Regions from separate parts of the Archangium lipolyticum genome, predicted to be linked through region 2. Evidence: riboswitches for the same ligand, from Rfam matches in the RefSeq annotation. Region 2 holds a riboswitch; each other region holds the start of a gene.
What was found. A riboswitch is a leader RNA that binds a small molecule or an ion and turns the genes downstream of it on or off. The one in region 2 is predicted to bind cobalamin.

Region 1 (7,630 bases), on a different contig from region 2:
GAGCTTCTTCAACGTCGCCTGGGAGGAAGCCAGGAGGCGGATGGCGAAGCCCACGCCGCGCGCGCTGCGCAGGATGTTGATGCGGCAGCGCTGGCCCATCACCGTGCGCGAGACGTCATGCGAGCAGCGCTCGATGAACTCGGACCAGCCGGCGTCCCCGATGATGTCGCGGGCCATGGCGGTGAGCACGGAGGACGGCACCGCCTCCCCGATGAGCCGCAGCGCGCCTCGCACCCGGAGCGCCACCGGCATCTCGCCCTCGAGGTGGATGTCGCTCGCCCCCTGCTCCCGGGCGAGCCGGATGAAGGATTCCAGTCCCAAGATTTCCCTCCTGCCGAGCCTCCGAGCAACCCGCATGCCGGGCCTGTCGGGCCGGCCTGTCCAGGGAGAACGACGCACGGGCCCGCCGGAATGTCCGGTTGTCGGCGAGCCCAGCGACACTTTGTCCGTGCCCCTCCCAGCCCGCCTCCTGTCCGGCAGGCGAAGTGAGCCGTCGACTTTGGGCCTCGCGGAAGCGCGCGGGTGCTAACCTGCACCGGTGATGAAGCGCATTCTTCTCGTCCTCCTGGTGCTCGTCGTCCTCGCAGCGGGCGCGGTTGCCGGTACATTCTTCTGGGCGGAGAGCCAGGTGAAGCAGGCCGCGGCCCCGCCGGGTGCTCCCACCGTGGAGTTCACCGTGTCCAAGGGCGTCACCGGACGCGGCCTGGGCCCCCAGCTCGCGTCACAGGGCCTGATTCGCGATGCCCGGCTCTGGCGCTGGCACCTCTTCCGCCGCGGCCAGTTCGCCCCCAAGGCGGGGCGCCACGCGGTGAGCCCGTCAATGACGATGGCGGAGATCGCCACCGCGCTCGAGGGCAACCCCATCCCCGATGACGTCCCCTTCGTCATCGTCGAGGGCTGGCGCCTGCGCGACACCGACGCGGCCCTGGCCACGGCGGGCCTCATCAAGCCCGGCGCCTACATCGCCGCCGCCAGCCGTCCCGAGCGGTTCACCGCGCCCTTCACCCTGCCCCGGACCACGCTCGAGGGCTACCTCTACCCCGAGACCTACCGGGTGGTGCCCGGCGCCTTCAAGGTGGAGGAGCTCATCCAGCGCCAGCTGGACACCTTCGCCGAGCGCTTCTACGCCCCCCAGAAGGCGGCCATCGAGCGCAGCGGGCGCAGCCTCCACGAGCTGGTGGTGATGGCCTCGATGCTGGAGCGCGAGGAGCCCGTGCCCGCCCAGCGTCCGCTGGTGGCCGGCATCCTCTGGAAGCGCGTGGACAAGGGCTTCCCCCTGGGCGTGGACGCGACCTCCCGCTACGAGCTGGCCGAGTGGAACGACCGGCTGGCGTTCCTCCAGCGCCTGCGTGACACCTCGGACCCGTGGAACTCGCGCCACCGCAAGGGGCTGCCGCCGGGTCCCATCGGCGCCCCCTCGGTCGAGTCGCTCCAGGCCGCGCTCGAGCCCAAGCCGAGCGAGTTCTGGTACTACCTCCACGATGCCGAGCGGCGCCTGCATCCCTCGCGCAACGCGGAGGAGCACGAGGCGCTTCGCCGCAAGTACAACGTGTACTGAGTCAGCCCGCACGCGGCAGCGTGACAGCCTGCATCCCCGACGCGCACATGCCGCCGTCGACCGCGAAGTCCTCGCCGGTGATGAACGAGGACTTGTCGCTGCACAGGAAGACGATGAGCGAGGCCACCTCGTCGGGCATCCCCACGCGGTTCATCGGGTGGAGCGAGGCGGCGAAGGCCCGGCCCTGGGGATCGTTCAGGCGCCAGCCCTCGGTGGCCATTTCCGACTCGATGACCCCGGGGCTCACCGAGTTCACCCGGATGCCCTTCTGCGCGTAGTCGATCGCCGCGCCGCGTGACAGGGCCGCGATGCCGGCCTTGGTCGCGCTGTAGACGGAGAGCCCCGGCAGGGCCCGCGCCGCCCCCACCGAGGCGCAGTTGACGATGGACCCTCCACCGCTCGCGAGCATCGCGTTGATTTGATGCTTCATGCACCAGAAGGTGCCGCGGAGGTTGATGTTCATGAGGGACTCGTAGTCCTCGTTGGTCACCTCGGTGAGCGGCTTCATGAAGCCGCTCCCGGCGTTGTTGAAGGCGGCGTCGATGCGGCCGTACTTCGAGAGGGCCGTCTGGACGAGCGCCTCGATATCCCGCTCCACCTGCATGTCGGCGCGGACCCAGGTGGCCTCTCCGCCGCGCTCCTGGATGAACGAGACGAGCTCATGGCCTCTGGCCTCGCGCCGCGCGCTCGCGACGACCCTGGCGCCCTCCGCCGCGAGCGCGATGGCCGTCGCCCAGCCAATGCCCGAGCTCGCACCCGTCACCAGAACCACCTTGTCCTTCAACATGCCCATGTGTCTTCCCTCGTGGAGTGAGTAGGAGCCGCCGTGCCGCGGCCCGGCCCGGAACGATACCTGGGGCGGTGACAGCCCGTCGGCGAGCCCCGGACGGAGTGGGCCGCGCGGGCATGTCAGACCCATCAGATAAACAGAATGAGACCGTCGGTTGGCAGGCGCACCACGGGCCCGGTCTCTGGCGGGCATCGGTGCTCGTGGCTCGATGGCCCCTCCGCGAGAGCGGAGCGTAACGGTCGTCGACGGGCCCGCGGGCCCTGGGTGCTTGGGAGAGGCACCCGGGGCTCGCGGGGGTTGTTTTCGCGCGCCTGCTCCGGTCTCACTCGCGTGAGGGATGCTCCTCCGAGCCCGGGTGTGCGGCCGCGAGCGTCTCCTGCTCCCGCTCCTGGGTGAGCCCGATGGCACTGGAGAGCTTCGTGTCCCCGTGCGGGTTGTCCTCCCGTGCCACGGAGTGCGAGTGCGCTCTCTCGGCACGGGACTCGGACAACGGGTGCCGGCTTCCCGGCCGGCCCTCGGCCAGCGTGCGGTGGCCCGGCTCGACATGGACGTGCTCGAAGGGCTCGCCAGGCTCACGAGGAGCGAAGAGAGCGCTCATCTGCTCGGGCAGTGCCTCGCGGAGCCGGTGCAACGTCCCGGGGGACAGGCTCTCCGCGAGGAACTGACAGACGACTCCGGTGTACTCCACGGCGAGTCCGAGCCGCACCTCGAGCCGGCTCGCGACGCGCGCATGGAGCTCCGCGAGGTTGAAGACCTGATGGGGAGTCACTCCGCGCAGGCCCGCGGCCAGCGGGCCCGGAAGGTCCTCCGCCAGCGACTGGACGACGGGCCAGGCCAGGCGCTCGCCGATGACCTCGAGCACCGCGCGAACGGTCCGCTCCGCCGCCTCCGGGCCAGGGAGCCCGGCGTGCGCGGAAACATGGGACAAGAGTTCGTCGTGCGTCATGCGCGTCCTCCTCGCGAGCAGCTCCAGAAGGAAGATGGAGACGTGGAGGGGACGAGGGCCAGTGCCACACGGGCCGCCCAGCCCTTGCTCGAGCTCGGCAGCCTCCAGGCGCAAAATCCAACCCTATCAAAATCAGGAAAACGGAATATCGAATCCAAAGCTGGAAATCATGCACAATGAGGTATAGCCGCCCGAGCGTGAGCAATGCGGTTCACGGAACTCCAAAGAGGGTGAGAGGAATGCGAATGGCACATCGGAAGCTTGTGATTGGCTCGAGCCTGCTCCTGACACTGGCCCCTTCCCTGGGATTCGCGGCGGATGAGAAGTTCTCCATCCCGGGAACCTCCGTCACCGCGAGCGCGGATGACGGCAACGTCCCGGCCAATACGGTCGATGGGGATCTGAACACCCGCTGGTCGGCGGAGGGTGATGGGCAGTGGATCCGGTTCGACCTGGGCGCCAACAAGAAGGTGGCCTATGTGAAGATCGCCTTCCTGAACGGCGCATCCCGGACGTTCACCTTCGACATCCAGACCTCCACGGATGGCACCACGTTCTCCACGGTGCGCTCGAACGTGACGAGCAGCCTGTCGAGCAGCATCCAGACGTTCGACTTCACGGATGTGGGGTCCGCGCGCTACGTGAGGCTCGTGGGGTATGGCAATACCTCCAATGCCTGGAACAGCTACCTGGAAGTGGAGATCTACGGCAGCGCCGCGGAGACGCCGGGCAATGTCGTGAACGTCTCCACCGCCGCCCAGCTCACCACGGCCCTCACCAACGCGACCGCGGGCACGACCATCGTCCTGGCGGACGGCACCTATACGAAGACCGGTGCCTTCAGCATCCAGAACAAGAATGGGACCGCCTCCAATCCCATCACGCTCAAGGCCGCGAACCGGGGCCGGGCCATCATCTCCGGTAGTGCCTCCCTCAGCGTGTCCGGCTCCTCCTACGTCGTCATCGAGGGCCTGAAGTTCACCAACACCGGCGCGAGCGCCATCGTGCTCGATGGCTCCAACAACGTCCGGGTCACCCGGAACACCTTCGACCTGATCGAGAACGGCACCGAGGTGAAGTGGCTGATGCTCAAGGGGAGCGGAAGCCATCACAACCGGATCGACCACAACGACTTCGGGGGAAAGAGCGACCCCGGTCCGGTCATCGCCATGGATGGGAACTACTCCACCCAGATGACCCAGTACGATGTGATCGAATACAACTATTTCCACGACATCGGACCGCGCCTCAGTAACGGGCTGGAGACGCTCCGCCTGGGCCTGTCCGCCGTGTCGATGCTCGATGCCTACGCCACCGTGCAGTACAACGTGTTCGAGCGCTGCGACGGGGACCCGGAGTTCATCTCGATCAAGAGCGGCCACAACACGATCCGCTACAACACGGTCGTCAACTCACAGGGACAGCTCACCGCGCGTCACGGCAATCACAACAGCATCTACGGCAACTTCATCCTGGGTGATGGCACCAAGGCCGGCGTGGGAGGCATCCGCATCTATGGAACCGACCACAAGGTCTACAACAACTACCTGGAGAAGCTGACCGACGATGCGCTCCTCATCGATGGAGGCGACTTCGACGGAGGGCCGGACTCCAGCAACTACACCAGCACGGATCTGAGCAAGCACTGGCGGGTCTACCGGACCGAGGTCGTGAACAACACGGTCGTCAACAGCACCACGGGGCTCGTCATCGGGAAGAAATACACGTACGCGCCGGTGGACTCGAAGGTCGCCAACAATCTCATCCGGAACACGACGGGCACGCTCTACAACGAGACCAAGACGAGCAACACGCTGTTCCAGGGCAACATCGGATACGGCTCCACCCTGAACAACAGGTCGCGGACGTCCGGTGAGATCCGCAACGTCAATCCGTCGCTGACCACGAGCAACGGGCTGCAGAAGCTGTCCTCCACGAGCCCCGCCATCAACACGGCGGTGGGCACGTACGCCTACATCGCGGAAGACATGGATGGGCAGATCCGCTCCACCAACGATGTCGGCGCGGATGAGTACTCCACCGCCGCCATCGTCCACGCGCCGCTGTCTTTGGAGGATGTCGGCCCGAACGCACCGTGAGGAATGCGCGCATTCCGTTGACAGAGTCCCATCACCTCCGGTACTTGGCGCCAGACAACTGAATTCCAGCCATGGGTGCCCGCCAGCACGGGCATAACAGGGAAGCCGGTGTGAATCCGGCGCGGTCCCGCCACTGTAAGTGGGGAGCCGCCTCCGAAGTAACCACTCGACGCCTACGTGTCGGGGAAGGTGGAGGCGGCGCTGAACGCCCTCGGGCGTTCTGAATCCACGAGCCAGGAGACCTACCCAGGCCTTGCAACCCCACCTCTCCGTGGACTGAGAGCGAGGTTTTCCATGCCGGGTATCTCCGGGCGTGGGTGTGGTGCCGCCCTGCGGCATCGCCTCCAAGCCCTCGTACAGACAGCGTCCGTCTCCCTCCGTCAGGAGACGTGGCTGCTCGCGGCCCTCCTCCTCCTGCCCTACCCGGCGCACGCCATGCACCTGGCGGAAGGTCTCCTTCCGTTCGGATGGGCCGCGGGCTGGACCGTCTCCGTCCTGCCCCTGCTCGCGCTCGGTGTCATGAGGCTGCGGGAGCGCGTGGCCCAGAGCCCGCTCTACTCGCCCTTCGTGGCGATGCTCGCCGCCGCCGTCTTCGTCATCTCCTGCATGCCAGTGCCCGTCCCCATCACCGGCACCTGTTCGCACCCGTGCGGCACGGGGCTCGCGGCCGTGCTCATCGGCCCGGTGATGACCGTGCTGGTGACGTTCGTCGCGCTGCTGCTCCAGGCGCTCTTCCTCGCCCATGGCGGGCTCACCACCCTGGGCGCCGACATCTGGTCCATGGGCGTGGTGGGTGGCTTCGTCGGCTACGGTGTCTTCCACGGTCTGCGCGCGGTGCGCGCACCACTCGGCGTGGGGGCCTTCGCCGCCGGCATGCTGTCCGACTGGGCCACCTACGCCATGACGGCCTTCGAGCTGGCCTCGGCGCTGCACGGGTCCCAGCCCCTGGGCGGCACGCTGGGGACACTGCTGCTCGCCTTCCTCCCCACCCAGCTTCCCCTGGGCATCCTCGAGGGGGCCCTCACCGCCGGCGCCGTCGTCTTCATCTCCCGCCGCCGGCCCGCCCTCCTGAACTTCCACGCCCTCCCCGCCGCCTCCACGCCATGACGCCACTTCTCGCCTCCGCCGAGGGCTGGCCCGGCGTCGACGAGCACGTCGTGCTCCCGTTCGCCGAGGCCGCGGGACGCTCCCCCCAGCCGCCCCTCATCCCGATCGAAGGGGATGTCCTCCTCTTCGCCTTCCTCTGTGCCGGACTCGTAGGGGGCTTCTTGCTCGGCTACCTCTACCGCTCGCTGTTCGTCGAGACGGGGGGACAGGCGTGAGTCGTACCTCCCCGCTGCGCGAGTGGGTGAGCGGGCTCGATGCGCGCATCAAGCTGGGGAGCGCCCTGCTCGCCCTGCTGGTGACGCTCGCCGGGCCCGCGCCTCACACCGCCTCGGGGATCGCGGCGTTGGCCCTCCTCGCCTCCCTCGCGGTGGGCGAGCCGGTCCGGGTGTTGATGCGCCGCCTGGGGCTGGCCCTCTTCAGCGGTCTGGCCGTCTGGGCCCTGCACTGGGTGTCGCAACCGGAGGCAACCGGAACCTGGGCACCCGCGCTGGTCCTGGGAACGCGAGTGGCCGCGGGTGCCGCCGTCTTCGGACTCCTCACCTCGCTCACCCCGCCCTGGGCCCTGGTGGGCGCACTGCGCGCGTGGCGGGTGCCGGCCGCGCTCGCCGATGTGCTCGCGCTCGCGGTGCGCTACGCCACCGTCCTCGAACGGTCGGCACACAGCGCGCGCGAGGCCCAGGTCCTCCGCCTCGGCTACCGGGACGTGCGCCGCAGCCTGCGTTCACTTGGAGCACTCGGCGGCCTCACCCTGGTGCGCGCCTTCGATCAGGCCCATGCCACCGCCGAGGCCATGGCCGCCCGCGGCTGCCGGGGCACCATCGTCCCCCCTCCGGGAGAGCACCCATGAAGGCGGCGCTTACGCTCGAAGCGCTCTCGGTGGGAAACCCCGGCGGCGCCGCCATCCTCTCCGCCCTCTCCTTCGAGGTGCGGCCGGGAGAGGTGGTCGCGCTGCTCGGCGCCAACGGGTGTGGCAAGACGACGCTGCTGCGGAGCATCGCGGGCCTGGTGCCGGCGCTTTCCGGTGGGGTGCGATTGCTCGGCCAGCCCGCACCGCGTGGGGCCGTGGCCCGGGCAGAAGCGGGGCTGGCGCTCGCCTTCCAGAATCCGGATGACCAGCTGTTCGGCACGAC
Region 2 (7,630 bases):
CGGGGGATGTCCGTTTGTCAAGAGGATCGTCCGTTATGGCGGATGGTCCATGGACGCGCCGGGGCTGCTCGGGTGGCCGCAGGCGTGATAGGTCGGTGGGGCGGCGATGGTGGCCGCGAGCCAGGGCGCCTGGTGCACGCATACGTATGGGGGGGCTGGAGGGAAGTACGATGGAGGTGACAACGACAGCGGGTGGGGCACGGGTGTCCGGGGTGCCGCTCGGGGTGGGGGAAGGGCGATGATCGACTGGCGACTTCCGAAGGGTGTGACGCGGATGGTGCTGGTGCGGCACGGGCAGCCCGTGGAGGAGATGCGGGGCCGGTGCTACGGGCGGCTGGACGTGGGGCTGTCGTCCTCGGGCCTGTTGCAGGCCGAGCGGGCCGCGCGGTTCCTGGCCGAGGCGCCCCTGTTGCGCATCTACGCGAGCCCTCGCAAGCGGGCGCTGGAGAGCGCGGCGCCGCTGGCGGAGCTCAAGGCGATGGCGGTGGATACGGAGGAGGCGTTCCGGGAGATCGACTTCGGTCTCTTCGAGGGGCTCAGCTACGAGGAGGCCGAGAAGCGCTACCCGGAGGTGTACGCGCAGTGGATGGCGCATCCGACGCAGGTGCGCTTCCCGGAGGGGGAGAGCTACCCGGAGATGCGCGAGCGGGTGAGGTCGGCGGGCCGGGAGCTGCGGACGCGGCATGCGGGAGAGACGTTCGTGCTGGTGTCGCACGGCGGGGTGAACCGCACGCTGCTGGCCGAGGCCCTGGGCATGCCGGACGCCAACCTGTTCCGGCTCGAGCAGGGGTACGGGGCGGTGAACATCATCGACTTCTACGGGGACGAGCCCATCGTGAAGCTGATGAACGTGACGTTCGGCTAGAAGCTCGCGTCGAGCTGGAGGCGGGCGAGGTGCCGCGCATCGCCGCCCGCGGAGCCGAAGATGTAGAAGTAGTCACCTTGCAGCTTGAGGGCGTGACCGTTGAGGTAGAGGTTGACGCCGCCCCCGAGCTGCTTGCCCTGCGTCTGCGCGAGCTGCACCAGCTGCGGGTCGGTTCCCCGGCGGGTGAAGAGCTCCTCCCACCGCGCGCTCACCTCCACCTGGGGATGCACCATCATGCCTCCCTGCACGAAGTAGCCGTAGCCGGAGCGGGTCGGCTCGCGGGTGACGGCGCCGTTCGCGTCGGTCCGCTCGAGCACATCCACATGGGCCCGTCGCCACAGTCCCTCGGCGAGCAGCGAGAAGCCCCGGTACTTGAACACCAGATCCGCGGCCAGGTGGGTGTAGTTGGCGGTGCCGGCGGTGAAGGCCGTTCCGTAGGTGCTCTGGGCGCGCGAGGTGCGGAAGTTGTAGGCGGCCGCGACCCCCAGGCTCAACCGGGGCCTCGCCGCGCGGGTCAGGTCTCCCTCCTGATCGTCATCGAAGGCGCCAAAGGGCCGCAGCGTGAGCCGGAGGACGGTGAGCGGTCCGGGGGCATACGCCGCGAAGCGGTTGCGCCCGTCGCCCCCGCCGATGAAGAACTGGTAGCCGAGCAGCTCTCTCAATCCGAAGAGGTTGTTGGACGAGAGCATCACGCCCACGTCCCGGTCGAGGCTCAGCTCGCGCACCACCAGCTGCCGGTCCACCAGCTGCAGCGCGAACTCGCGGATGGTGCGGGCGCGATCGAAAGGCACGAAGAACTGCCCGACGCGGATGTTCAGGTCGCGGAAGCGGGTGTAGTCCACGAAGGCATCGAAGATCGGCGAGCTGCTGCCCGACTCGAAGTCACCCCCGCCGAAGGCGAGCTGGATGTTGTAGCGCAGCTCCGGCACCAGCACGTTGCCGTGCACCACGAGGCGGAGCGTCTTGACGTTGAGCTCGTTCGTGTCGCTGTCGCCGACATGGAGGAACGTCTCCCGGAGCTGGATCCGCGCGCGGAGGCCCAGGGAGTAGCGGTCATCGGGCGACCTCACCAGGATTCCGCGCCCGGGCTCCGCGGTGATGATGGGCGGCGGGTTGGCCGGTGCCGCTGGCGCAGGCGCCGGAGCGGTGCCCTGGGCCAGGGCGGTGGTGCCGAGCCCGAGCCACAGCGTGAGGAGGATGTGGAAGACACCCAGGGACTGCTTCGAGATGTTCGAGGACATGGCGGTGTTCGCGCGGTCACTGCTGTTGCGACGTTCATTCCCAACCGCTCCGGCGCGCTTCGCGCCAGGGCGGCGATTCATCGATGACACGGGGATGGGCGACAACAGCGGCGGCGGACCTTCGTCATGGGTGTTTCCAATATAACGGATGCCCCAGGGGAAACAAGCATTGGAGCATCCGCTATAGCGGATGATGAGGGCCCGGCGCGGGTGGGCGGGGGAGTTGGATAGAGTGGCCCGCCATGGAAGCCGCTCCTCCCCGAGTGTCGCACTCCTCCCAACTGCTGCGGGAGTACCTGAACCAGGACGTCGTCCCGCGTGAGATGGCCATCGCCCGCTTCATGCGCGGGATGATGGTGCTCGGCTGCGTGGCCTCGTTGCTGCTCATCGGGGTGATTGGCCCGGGCCTGTCGCTGAGCCTGGCGGGGCTGACGGGCGGGCTGGGCATCTACTACACGGTGATGCTGCGCGCGTTGCGGCAGGGCGGGTTCCATCCGGCGATGCAGTGGGTGGACAGCGCCGTCACCGTCTCCATCCCCGCGGTGGCGTGCGCCATCGACGCGTACTTCCACGATGCCGTGTACGCGCTCACCACGCCGCCGGCGCTGGCCTGGGGCTCGCTCATCGTGGTGTGCGCGCTCCGGGCGGGCAAGAAGCTGGCGTACGGGGCGGCGGCGCTCGCGGCGGTGGAGTACATGGCGTTGTACGTGTTCGTGCTCCAGCCCCGGCTGCCGCCCGATACCCTGAACACGCTGTCGTTCCCGATGGTGTTGCTGCGCTGCGTGTTCCTCTTCGCCTACGGGCCGCTGACGGCGACGCTGGCCGGCCTCATCGTGAGCAAGGCCGAGGACGCGCTGCGCGCCATCCGTGAGAAGGACGTGATGGGCAAGTACTTCCTCCACGAGCGGCTGGGCGCGGGCGGCATGGCCGAGGTGTTCCGCGCCACCTACAGCCCGGAGGGCGGCTTCGAGAAGCAGGTGGCCGTCAAGCGCATCCTGCCGGCCTACGCGGACAACGAGGAGTTCCTCGCCATGTTCCGGCGCGAGGCCGCGCTGGGCTCGCTGCTCATCCACCCCAACATCGTGCAGGTGCTCGACCTGGGGCGGCACCAGGGGACGGTCTTCCTGGCCATGGAGTACGTGGATGGCCTGCCGCTGAGCTCGCTGCTGCGGCGCCTCCCCGCCCGCAGGCTGCCTCCGTCGGCGGTGGCCTACATTGGCGCGGAGGTCGCCTCCGCGCTGGCGCACATGCACGGCCGGACGGGCCCCAAGGGCGAGCCGTTGGGCCTGGTGCACAGGGATCTCAACCCTCCCAACATCCTCCTGTCGCGGATTGGCGAGGTGAAGGTGTCGGACTTCGGCATCGCGCGCGCGGCGAACCAGATGGCCCTCACCCAGGCGCAGACGGTGCGCGGCAAGGCGGGCTACATGGCGCCGGAACAGGCCTACGGCAAGCCCCTGGATGGCCGGGCGGACCTCTTCGCGCTGGGCCTCACCCTGCACGAGGCCCTCACCGGCCAGCGCGCCCTGCAGGGCGACAGCGAGGCGGAGCTGATGATCGCCTCCACCCAGCAGCAACTGCTTCCGCCCTCCCACTTCGTGGCCGGCATCTCGCCCGCGCTGGACGCCATCATCATGGGTCTGCTCCAGCATGACCGGGAGCAGCGCACGCCCTCGGGCGAGGTGCTGCAACAGCAGCTCATGGTGCTCACCGGCTCCGAGGCGCCCTATCCCCAGGGCAGGCAGCAGCTCATCAATGCCTTGCGTCTGGTCATCACCCACACCTCGGCGCCCGTCCAGCCCCTCCAGCTCACGCCCGACATGGCCCTCACGGAGAGCGTCGAGGCGGCGACGCGGCGCCGCGCCGTGGGCGGGTGAGGGCGGGCAGGGTGCCCGAGGTCCGGGACACCCTCCCTCCCGCGAGCTCAGCGCTTCGCCGTCGCGTCGCCCGTGGCGCGGACCTCGTCCTCCTCCACGGGCACCTTCTCCACCTTCAGCGACGAAGGACCCTCCAGCGTCAGGTACGGCTTGAGCTTCAGGAACTGCTTCTTGCCGAAGCCCTTCACCCGGACCAGCTCCTCGACGCGCTTGAAGGCCCGCTTCTGCCGCCAGGCGATGATGCGCTGAGCGGCCTTCGGCCCCACGCCCGGCAGCAGATCCAACTGGGCCACCGTCGCCTCGTTCAGGTTCACCACGCCCGTGTACTGGGTGCGCAGCTTCGACCCCGAGGCCTCGGCGGCCCCGGGCACCCACAGCACCAGCCCCAACACCGTGGCCACCACCCTCGCCAGCACGCGCCCGCTCACGAGTGGCCTCCCACCGGCAGCGAGTCCAGCCCACCCTCCATCCCGTAGCGCCCGCCACCGCCCGCCTGCGCCGTGTCCCGCTTCTCCGCCGCCTCGCGCACGTGCAGCTTCCCATCCAGCGGCAGCACATCCAGCAGCACGTTGAGCGAGCCATCCTTGTTCACGAAGGCGCTCCCCGCCCGCACCCAGATGCTTCCCCCCTTGCCCTCGCGGATGGAGAACACCGCCAACCGCTTCCCCGCCGTCAGCATCGACCACACTCCTTCACCCCCGCGCCTCCATTGACGCGGTCCCCAGGCCCAGAGCAGCCGCCGTGCCAGGGGCATTTCCCTCGGGGCACGCGCTCCCGGGGCGTACACCCCTGCTCCAATCGTCCAGCGCGTGGGATGGCCACATCCGGTGGGGACTGGCCGCGCTCACTCTTCGTGCACACCCTGCGGCTCTCTTCCGCTCATGTGCTGGAGGGTATTTCCGTGGACCTGAAGTTCTCCGCGCTCGCATCTCAATTCCTCGAGGATCCTCAGGCCGTGCGACGTGCGGTGTGCTGGCCCGTGCTGGTGTGGGAGGCACCTCCCATGGGGGTACGTCCTCTCTTCACCCGGAGTACCCTGTCGGTCCCGGGCCTGTCGGCGCGGCGGCCCACCATCGCCGAGCCGCTCGTGCTCGAGGTGCGCAAGCGTTCACGAAGCATCACTTCTCCCCGTTCTCCCCATGACCTGGGAATCCACCTGGGGCGTACACCCGACAACGACATCATCGTGGAGGACCCCACGGTCTCGCGCGTCCACGCCTCCTTCCACGAGGAGAAGCACACGGGCGTCTGGTGCGTCACCGACAGCGGGAGCCACAACGGCACCTGGCACGATGGCACCCTGCTCATCCCCGGCCGGTCCACGCCCCTGTTCGAGCGCGCCTCGCTGCGCTTCGGGGACGTGATGGCCACCTTCCTCCACTTCTCCGCCTTCAATCAGTTCATCCTCGACTGGTTGGCCCGCCACGCCCGCGCCTCCCGGACGTCGGTCATCACCGAGGGTGGCTTGACGCGCGAGGGTTGAGCCCCTAGGAAGGGCCTGCCCTTGGGTGCCCATGCCGGGCCTTCAAGAGGGAAGCCGGTGAGAGTCCGGCGCGGTCCCGCCACTGTGATCGGGCGGCCCTGACGTCAGGGCGGGGATCCTCGGCAGTCGCCACTCCGGCTCGCGGGCTGGCGGAAGGCGGAGGAGCCCTTCTGGCAGGCGCGGCGTGCGCCTCGGCCGGAGTCCCGGGAGTCAGGAGACCTGCCCGGGGGTGTGGGCGCGAGGCGTCCGCGATGGCCTTCTCTCTTCGACGGAGAGAGTGGAAGGCGGATGCATGCGGCGGTCGTACCTCGCCGGGCGGTGGCTCTGCCTGGCGCTCAGCACGAGTGGCGTCGCGCTCGCCCAGGAGGCCGAGGAGCCCCTGCTCGTTCCCGCCGTGGAGGTGGAGGAGGCGCCCGTCGCCCCCGGGTCTCCGGAGGAGGCCTCGCGCAGGGATCCGAGCGGCGCCGTCACCGTCATCCGCGTGGATGAGTTCGGCGGCGCGGCCCGCGACACCGCGGCGATGTTGTCCACCGCCCCCGGCGTCACGCTGCAGGACCTGGGCGGGTACGGGCAGAGCAAGAGCCTGGTGGTGCGGGGCGCGTCCTCCAACGGGACGCTCGTGCTGCTCGATGGCATCCCCCTCAATGGCGCGGGGGGCATCGCGGACCTGTCGCGTGTGCCCGTGGCCCTGGCCGAGCGCTTCGAGGTGCTGCGGGGGGGGGCTGGCGCGCGCTACGGCTCGGGAGGGTTGGGCGGCGCCATCAACGTCATCACCCGCCGTCCCGGCGCGGCTCCGCGCGCGGCGGGAGAGCTTTCCTATGGGAGCTGGGACACGGCCACGGGGTGGCTGTCCGCCACGGGGCCGCTCGCGGGCGGCGAGGCCTTGCTGCTCGTCCACGGAGGCACCTCCAGCGGGCGCTTCCCGTACTCCTTCGATCCGAGCCCCACGCTGCCCGGGGACGCGCTCATCGAGCGCCAGCGCACCAACAACGACGCGCGAGGTGCCGGAGGCCTGCTGCGGCTGCGGAGGGACCTGGGCCGGGGTTTCTCGGCGGACCTGCTGGGCGAGCTCTCCTTCGACGAGCGGGGCCTCGCCGGCACCGCGCAGAACCCGAGCGAGGACACGCGCCAGTCCGGAGCGCGTGGCTCGGCCAACCTGCGGCTCGCGGGCACGCTGCCGGGTGGCGTGCGGACGAACGCGCGCGCGTACTTCCGGCGGGACCGGCTGACGCTGTCCGGTGGCCCGTGGGGACAGCAGGGCGCGCAGGTGCAGTTGCTCGGCGGGGTGGAGGTGGAGGGGCAGGTGCTGCTGGGCGGATGGCACTCGCTGTCCGCGCTGGTGGGCGTGGGCGGAGAGTCCGTGTCCGCCGCGGAGACGAACGCCGCGTCCGGGGGTGAGCCGGCGTGGCTGCGCGCCAGCGTGATGGCGATGGACGAGCTGCTGCTGTGGGACGGGTTGCTCACCGTCGCTCCGTCGCTCCGCTTGGAGCGGGCGGGTCCGTACACGCTGCTGTCCCCGAAGGTGGGCGTCACCGTGGCATTGCCCGCGGGCCTCGAGCTGCGCGCCAACGCGGGCCGCTCGCACCGCGCGCCCTCCTTCCTGGAGCTGTACGTGCGTCAGGGCACGCTGCTTCCCAACCCGGACCTGCGCCCCGAGAGCGCCCTGTACGCGGACGCGGCCGTGGTGCACCGCTCGGAGGTGTCCTTCGCCTCGGTGGGAGGCTTCGCCAGCCTCTATGAGGACCTCATCTCCTACGAGGCCTACCCGCCTGGCGCCGCCAAGCCGTACAACTTCGCCAACGCGCGGGTGGTGGGGCTCGAGGCCGAGGGCGAGTGGCGGCCCCATCCGCTCCTCTCCGGGGCCTTCAGCTACACGCTCACCGTCTCGAGCGACCTGCAGCGCGATGGCCGCTTCTATCTGCGCGAGCTGCCCTACCGGCCTCGCCACAAGCTGGCCGCGCGAGTCCTGGGCGGCCCCCGGTGGCTCACGGGGCGGGTCGAGGTGGTCGCGCAGTCGGCACACTTCCTTACCCGGGATGGCGCCATGTCCCTGCCCGGACGCACCTTCGTCCACGCGGGCCTGTCCAGCTCCTTCGGCTCGCGCACGGAGCTCACCGTCTCCTGCGAGGTGAAGAACTTGTTCGACGTTCACGCCGAGGACTTC
Region 3 (7,630 bases), on a different contig from region 2:
CAGGTCCTCGGGGCGCACCTCCAACGCATAGGGGTAGCCGAGCCCCAGCAGGGTCTCGACCGCCACGCCCCGGCATGTCCGGCCCTCCGCCGCCTCCAATCCCTCCAGCTGCCCACTCTCCAAGAGGTGGAGGAGCAGGTCCGCCACCTCGCGCGAGCCCTCCTCCAACTCCAGTGCCTCCAATTCCCGGTTGAGCCGCGCCGCCAGGGCCTGGCGCTCGGCGCCCGAGGCCGCCCGGGCCTCCTCGACGAGGCGGGGCACCGCCCGCGTCGCCTCCCGCGAGGGTGAGGGCGCGGGAGGGCTGTCCGGCGCCTCCCAGGGGGCCAGGGATGGTACCTCCCCTCCTGACTCGTCCTCACGAGGGCCAGAGCCGGGGGGGCGGGTATGGGTGGTGCTGGACACGGCCGGACTGTAATGGCCGGCTCCGCCCGCTTCCAAAGCTTCCCGACAGGCCCCGAGCCGGAGCTTCCGGCAGCGGACGCGAGCGGGCCCCATCCCGCTTCCTGGAGGACAGCTCCCCCGCCCTCGGGGGAAGCGTTAGAGTGGCGATACCTTGCCGGTCATCCCCCCTCCCCCACCCCCTTCCACCAAGACGGTGGAAATCCCCTCGCGCCGCTTCGGGCGCTACGTGCTCCGCTCGCGGCTGGGCTCGGGGGGCATGGCGGAGGTGTTCCTCGCGGAGGCCCGGGACGAGAAGGGCAGCCCCTTCAAGGTGGCGCTGAAGCTGATGCGCAAGGACGTCAGCGCGGAGGCCTTCGCCGACGAGGCGGACCTGATGGGCCTGCTGGAGCACCCCAACCTGGTGAGCCGGCTGGAGATTGGCGAGGCCTTCGGGCGCTACTTCATCGCCATGGAGTTCCTGGTCGGTGGAGACCTGGAGGGGCTCCTCCGGGTGCACCACCAGCAGGGGCGGGACATCCCGTTGGCGATGGGCGTCCACGTGTGCATCGAGGCACTGCGGGCGCTGGCGTACTTCCACCAGGCGCGCACGCGCAGTGGCCGGCCGCTGGAGCTCGTCCACGGGGACGTGAACCCCTCCAACATCTTCTTCTCCGGGCAGTGCGAGGTGAAGCTCGGCGACTTCGGCGTGGCCAAGGCGCGCGGGCTGGACCTGGGGCCGGAGGACGGGGTGACGGCGGGCAAGCTGCACTACCTGTCGCCGGAGCAGACGCGCGGGGACACGGTGACGCAGGCATCGGATCTCTTCTCGTTGGGAATCGTCCTGCACGAGCTGGTGGTGGGCACCCACCCCTTCGAGCGCGGCAGCGATGATCCGGACGTGGTGATGGGGGCTATCCAGGCGGCGAAGCTGAACCTGCCGGACACGCTGGACCGGAGGCTCGCGGCGGTGATCCGCAAGGCGCTGGCACCGGACGTGAACCAGCGCTATCGCACGGCGGGCGAGTTCGCGGGAGCGCTCTTCACCTGGGCGTTGGACACCGGACAACCCTTCAGCGCGCGCGAGGTACAGAGCGCGATGCAACAGGCCCTCTCTCTCGCACTCTGGGAGCGGGAAAAGGGCCGTCCGTAGCCGGGCGAGGTAGATCCTTTTGACAGCGTCCGAACCCGCCCCTAGGTTGGCGCGCGTCGCTGGTGCCCGGGCAAGTGCCTGGGCTTGAAAGGGAATCCGGTGTGAATCCGGAGCTGCCCCCGCAGCGGTAAGCGAGAACGAATCCGTCCACACGCACTGGCCGAGAGGCCGGGAAGCGGGCGGTAGTAGGAACCGGCGTCAGCCGAGTGCTCGCGAGCCCGAAGACCTGCCAGCACCTGCCTCTGGGAGAAATCCAGCGGCAGCTCGACCTGGAAGCCTCGTGGGGAGGCGGGAGGTCCGAGCGCCGCGGCTTCGTTCCGTGGTGGTCCCGGCCTGTCTCCTCTCCTCGTGTCTTCGGGTTCACGTGGTCGCGAGCGCAGCTCGCGCGCGGCCCTGACAGTACGCGAGGAGCAGCATGCTGAACGGAAGCCACACCCCGGGACGCGAGCAGGGCTCGCCCCCCCTGCCCGCCCATCACCTCCCCGAGACGACCCCCGCGCCCACGCCCCCCACCACCATGCGGGTGCGCAAGCGCAATGGAACGCTCGAGGTCGCGGACCTGAACAAGATCGTCCGGGCGATCAGCCGGTGTTGCGATGGGCTGCGCCAGGTGGACGCCATCCGCATGGCGACGAAGACGATCGCTGGCCTCTACGACGGCGCCTCGACGAAGGAGCTGGATCAGCTCTCCATCCAGACCGCCGCCTCGCTCACGCTGGAGGAGCCCGAGTACGCGAAGCTCGCGGCGCGGCTGCTCGCGACGTACATCGACAAGGAGGTCTCCGGACAGGAGATCCACTCCTTCTCGCAGTCCATCGCCGCGGGCCACCGGCTCGGGCTGGTGAACGACCGCGTGGCCGGGCTCGTCTCGGCGAACAGCCGCAAGCTGAACGACGCGATCGATCCCTCGCGCAACCGCCTCTTCGAGTACTTCGGGCTGCGCACGGTCTATGACCGCTACCTGCTCAAGCACCCCCAGACGCGGGAGGTGCTCGAGACGCCCCAGCACTTCTTCATGCGCATCGCGGTGGCGCTCGGTGACACCATCGCCGACGTGCTCGAGCTCTACCGGCTCTTCTCGATGCTGGAGTACGTGCCGAGCTCGCCCACCCTCTTCAACTCCGGCACGCGCCACGAGCAGCTCTCGTCCTGCTTCCTGCTGGACTCGCCCGAGGACGAGCTGGCGAGCATCTACCAGCGCTACATGGACGTGGCGATGCTCTCGAAGTTCTCGGGGGGCATCGGGCTGGCCTACCACCGGATCCGCTCGCGCGGCTCGCTCATCGAGAGCACGAACGGGCACAGCAACGGCATCGTGCCGTGGCTGAAGACGCTGGATGCGTCGGTGGCCGCGGTGAACCAGGGAGGCAAGCGCAAGGGTGCCTGCTGCGTGTACCTGGAGACCTGGCACGCGGACCTGGAGGAGTTCCTCGAGCTGCGCGACAACACCGGCGACGAGGCCCGGCGCACGCACAACCTGAACCTCGCGAACTGGATCCCCGACCTCTTCATGAAGCGCGTCGAGGCCGATGGGAACTGGTCCCTGTTCGATCCAAAGGCGGTGCCGCACCTCACGGACCAGTACGGCGAGGCGTTCGAGCGCGCCTATGAGAAGGCCGAGGCGGAGGGACTCGCGCACAAGACGGTGAAGGCCCGCGAGCTCTACGGGCGGATGATGCGGACGCTCGCGCAGACCGGGAACGGCTGGATGACGTTCAAGGACAAGTCGAACCGGGCCTGCAACCAGACGGCGCTGCCGGGCCGCGTCGTCCACCTCTCGAACCTCTGCACGGAGATTCTCGAGGTGACCTCGAAGGACGAGACCGCCGTCTGCAACCTCGGCTCCATCAACCTCGCGCGGCACACGCTGGCGAACGACGCCGGTGGAGTGGCCTTCGACTGGGACAAGCTCGCGAGGACGGTGCGGTCCGCGGTGCGCCAGTTGGATCGGGTGATTGACCTGAACTACTACCCCATCGACTCGGCGAAGGGCTCGAACCTGCGCTGGCGCCCGGTGGGGCTGGGCCTGATGGGCCTGCAGGACGTGTTCTTCCAGATGCGCCTGCCCTTCGACAGCCCCGAGGCGCGCACGCTGTCGCGGAAGATCTCCGAGGACATCTACTTCCACGCCCTGTCCGCCTCGGCGGAGCTGGCGGCCGAGCGCGGTGCCCATCCGAGCTTCCAGGAGACACGTGCGGCGCGCGGTGAGCTCCAGTTCGACGCCTGGGGCGTGACGCCCGAGGACCCCGCGCGGTGGGAGGCGCTCCGAGCCCGCATCAAGTCCGTGGGGCTGCGCAACTCGCTGCTCATCGCCATCGCGCCGACGGCGACCATCGCGTCCATCGCCGGCTGCTACGAGTGCATCGAGCCGCAGGTCTCCAACCTCTTCAAGCGGGAGACGCTCTCGGGCGACTTCCTCCAGGTCAACCGCTACCTCGTCGAGGAGCTGAAGTCCCTGGGGCTGTGGAACGAGGACATGCGCTCGCGCATCAAGGTGGCGGAGGGCTCCATCCAGTCGCTCGGGGAGATTCCCGCCGACGTGCGCGCCATCTATCGCACCGCGTGGGAGCTGCCGATGCGCTCGCTCGTCGACATGGCGGCGGACCGGGGCGCCTTCATCGACCAGAGCCAGTCGCTCAACCTGTTCATGGAGTCGCCGAACATCGGGCAGCTGAGCTCCATGTACATGTACGCCTGGAAGAAGGGGCTGAAGACGACCTACTACCTGCGCTCGCGTCCGGCGACGCGCATCGCGAAGGCCACCGTCGACGTGTCCCGGAACACGGCCCAGGCGGCACCGAAGCCCACCGAGGAACAGGCCATCGCCTGCTCCCTGGAGAACCCCGAGAGCTGCGAGGCCTGCCAATGAGCATCCCCTCCAACGCAACGCCGAAGACGGGTGCGCGCCTGTTGGATCCAGGCCTGAACCTCACGCTCCGGCCGATGCAGTACCCGGCCTTCTTCGAGATGTACCGCAACGCCATCAAGAACACCTGGACGGTGGAGGAGGTGGACTTCTCGACGGACGTGGGTGACCTGCGCTCGAAGATGACGGCGGCGGACCGGCACCTCATCCAGCGGCTGGTGGCCTTCTTCGCGACGGGCGACTCCATCGTGGCGAACAACCTCGTGCTGAACCTCTACAAGCACGTGAACTCGCCCGAGGCGCGCATGTACCTGTCGCGGCAGCTCTACGAGGAGGCGCTGCATGTGCAGTTCTACCTCACGCTGCTCGACACGTACGTGCCGGACCCGGCCGAGCGTGCGAAGGCCTTCGCGGCGATCGACAACATCCCGAGCATCCGGGAGAAGGCCGCGTTCTGCTTCAAGTGGATGGATTCCGTGCACGAGCTGGAGCGGCTGGAGACGCGGGAGCACCGGCGGCGCTTCCTGCTGAACCTCATCTGCTTCGCGGCCTGCATCGAGGGGCTCTTCTTCTTCGCGGCGTTCGCGTACGTGTACTTCCTGCGCTCGCGGGGGCTGCTGCACGGGCTGGCGGCGGGGACCAACTGGGTCTTCCGCGACGAGAGCGCGCACATGGCCTTCGCCTTCGAGGTGGTGAAGACGGTGCGCCGCGAGGAGCCGGACCTCTTCGACGCGGAGCTGGAGCGGCAGGTGGCCACCATGCTCGACGAGGCGGTGACGTGCGAGCTGCGCTTCGCCGAGGACCTGCTGGAGCTCGGCGTGGCGGGCCTCTCCGTGCGCGAGATGCGGCAGTACCTCGAGTACGTGGCCGATCAGCGGCTCGCGATGCTGGAACTGCCGAAGCGCTACGGGGCGAAGAACCCGTTCGGCTTCATGGATCTGCAGGACGTGCAGGAGCTCGCGAACTTCTTCGAGCGCCGCGTCTCGGCGTACCAGGTGGGAGTCGCCGGAGAGGTCACCTTCGATGCGAACTTCTGAGCGCTAACTCCCTGGCCTGGGTGGCGGACCAACTGCCGCCGCTGTTCATTCCGGGACACCCCACATCCCTGGAGAACAGCGGCTCCCCCTCCTCTCCACGAGCACCGTTCGAGGTGCGGGAGTCCTCACGGCTCCCGCAGGAGGGGAACCATGAAACGGCAATGGACAGGGATGGCTCTATGCGGAGCCCTGGTGCTGGCGGGACTGTCGGCCTGCGGCGGTGTCGTCGTGGAGCCGTCCACCGAGGCGGTGGAGGAGCTCGCCCAGGAGCACCGGCGGGAATCGACTCCGCCGGAACAGAAGTGGGTGCGGAACATCCTCGCCACCACCGAGAGCGAGACGGTGGCCATCCGGCATGACCCGCGAGGCAACGTCATCGTCCTCGTGACGGACATCGGCGGTCCCATCGACTTCGGCGCCGGGCCCATCAGCCCGCCGGCCTCGGCATCGGGCTCGCGCATCGCGGGGCTCGCGAAGTACGCCCCCGATGGCAGCCTGCTGTGGGGCATCATCCTCTCGGGTGAGCCCATCGCCGATCCGCCCGTGGCCGGCGCCTTTGGCGCCGCGATGGCGGTCGATTCGAGGGGCAACATCGTGCTCTCCCTGAATGTCGGCGGGCGGCTCGTCCGGGATGGCGTGACGATGACGACGGGCGAGTACCTGCTGAAGCTCGACCCGGACGGACATGCCCTCTGGGCGCTCCGGCTGCCCACCCGCGCGCGGGAGGTCGCGGTGGACAGGAAGGACCGCATCGCCATCACGGGCACGCTGGAGGGCGCCACGGAGTTCGACTTCGGCGAGGGCCCCATCACGGGCGCGGACTTCCACGCGTTCGTCGCGAAGTATTCCTCGCGGGGCGAGCTCGAATGGGTCTTCGTCGATGACGTGGTGGCCAGGACCGATGCGCTCACCGCGGACGAGCACGGGAACTTCTACTTCGGTGGCATCCGCTTCCCGGAGATACCCAGCGGGGTCGGCACGCCCTACCTGCGCAAGGTCTCCTGCGATGGCGAGGGCGAGTGGTCACGCGCGCTCGAGGGCAGCACGGGCGCCATCTTCGATCTCGCGGCACGCGACAACCGCGTCGTCGCGGTGGGCATCTTCAACGGCTCCTTCGAGTTCAGGGGGCAGACGTTCACCGCTCCGGAGGACTTTCCGTCCAACGGCATCGCGCTCGCCTTCACGGGAGGTGGCAACGAGCGCTGGGCCCGGCAGACGCCGGGTCTGCTCGTCTCCGTCGACATCGATAACCGCGGCGGGGTGCTCGTCGCGGGTTCCGAGGAGGCCCAACCCGACGCGAGGCTGTTCATCGCCCGGTACCTCCTGAGCAACGGCCGTGAGGACTGGTCGCGCGGCTTCAACGAGTTCCCGAACGCGACGGACTCCTCGGTGAACAAGAAGGGAGAAATCGCCGTCACCGGCGAAGGCCCCCTCTACGTCATCCAGTTCGGCCGCTGAAGCCTGGCGGTGGAAACGACAACGCCCGGGGGCCTCGAAAGGCGTCCCCGGGCGTTGGTGAGGACCGGGCTCCGGTCCGGGCGCGGCGGACTACTCGACCGTCACGCTCTTGGCGAGGTTGCGCGGCTGGTCCACGTCGTTCCCGCGCAGATCCGCCACGTGGTAGGAGAGGAGCTGCATCGGGATGGTGGCCACCACCGGCGCGAGCAGCGCGCTGGCGGCGGGAATCCGGATGATGTGGTCGGCGAGCGTGGCCACGTGCGTGTCATCCTCGTCGATGATGGCGATGACCTTGCCACCGCGCGCCCGCACCTCCTCGATGTTGCCGATGATCTTCTCGTAGGCGACGTGCGGCTGCTTGGGGGCGATGATCACCACCGGCATCTTCTCGTCGATGAGCGCGATGGGGCCGTGCTTCATCTCGCCGCCGGCGTAGCCCTCGGCGTGGATGTAGGAGATCTCCTTGAGCTTGAGCGCGCCCTCGAGCGCCACCGGGTGCATGGGGCCACGGCCGAGGAAGAGGAAGTCCTGGGCGCCCATGAACTCGCGCGCCACGCGCTTGACCGAGGGCTCGCACTTGAGCACGTCCTCGATCATCTTGGGCACCTCGGTGAGCGCGGTCAGGTGCTCCTGGGCCGCCTTGACGGTGAGGGTGCCACGCATGCGGCCCAGCTTCACCGCGAGCAGGTAGAGGCCCACCAACTGCGTGGTGAAGGCCTTGGTGGAGGCCACGCCGAT

Region 1: it holds a riboswitch for cobalamin, as region 2 does, so the genes downstream of both, NR810_RS17485 (energy-coupling factor ABC transporter permease) here and NR810_RS15595 (TonB-dependent receptor plug domain-containing protein) in region 2, are expected to answer to the same signal.
Region 3: it holds a riboswitch for cobalamin, as region 2 does, so the genes downstream of both, NR810_RS42365 (ribonucleoside-diphosphate reductase subunit alpha) here and NR810_RS15595 (TonB-dependent receptor plug domain-containing protein) in region 2, are expected to answer to the same signal.

The regions. Positions count from the first base shown of each region.
Region 1 is NZ_JANKBZ010000007.1:121,825-129,454, reverse strand. It holds gene NR810_RS17510 (type IV pilus twitching motility protein PilT) at 1-321, opposite strand, end outside; gene mltG (endolytic transglycosylase MltG) at 542-1,558, shown strand; gene NR810_RS17500 (SDR family NAD(P)-dependent oxidoreductase) at 1,560-2,351, opposite strand; gene NR810_RS17495 (DUF2267 domain-containing protein) at 2,671-3,294, opposite strand; gene NR810_RS17490 (chondroitinase-B domain-containing protein) at 3,540-5,393, shown strand; cobalamin riboswitch at 5,450-5,657, shown strand; gene NR810_RS17485 (energy-coupling factor ABC transporter permease) at 5,688-6,500, shown strand; gene NR810_RS17480 (hypothetical protein) at 6,497-6,715, shown strand; gene NR810_RS17475 (CbiQ family ECF transporter T component) at 6,712-7,347, shown strand; gene NR810_RS17470 (energy-coupling factor ABC transporter ATP-binding protein) at 7,344-7,630, shown strand, end outside.
Region 2 is NZ_JANKBZ010000006.1:136,275-143,904, reverse strand. It holds gene NR810_RS15625 (histidine phosphatase family protein) at 239-865, shown strand; gene NR810_RS15620 (OprO/OprP family phosphate-selective porin) at 862-2,106, opposite strand; gene NR810_RS15615 (serine/threonine-protein kinase) at 2,370-3,983, shown strand; gene NR810_RS15610 (ComEA family DNA-binding protein) at 4,031-4,411, opposite strand; gene NR810_RS15605 (hypothetical protein) at 4,408-4,662, opposite strand; gene NR810_RS15600 (FHA domain-containing protein) at 4,885-5,466, shown strand; cobalamin riboswitch at 5,473-5,707, shown strand; gene NR810_RS15595 (TonB-dependent receptor plug domain-containing protein) at 5,759-7,630, shown strand, end outside.
Region 3 is NZ_JANKBZ010000033.1:65,847-73,476, forward strand. It holds gene NR810_RS42355 (hypothetical protein) at 1-261, opposite strand, end outside; gene NR810_RS42360 (serine/threonine-protein kinase) at 554-1,531, shown strand; cobalamin riboswitch at 1,574-1,779, shown strand; gene NR810_RS42365 (ribonucleoside-diphosphate reductase subunit alpha) at 1,947-4,400, shown strand; gene NR810_RS42370 (ribonucleotide-diphosphate reductase subunit beta) at 4,397-5,434, shown strand; gene NR810_RS42375 (hypothetical protein) at 5,585-6,892, shown strand; gene glmS (glutamine--fructose-6-phosphate transaminase (isomerizing)) at 6,983-7,630, opposite strand, start outside.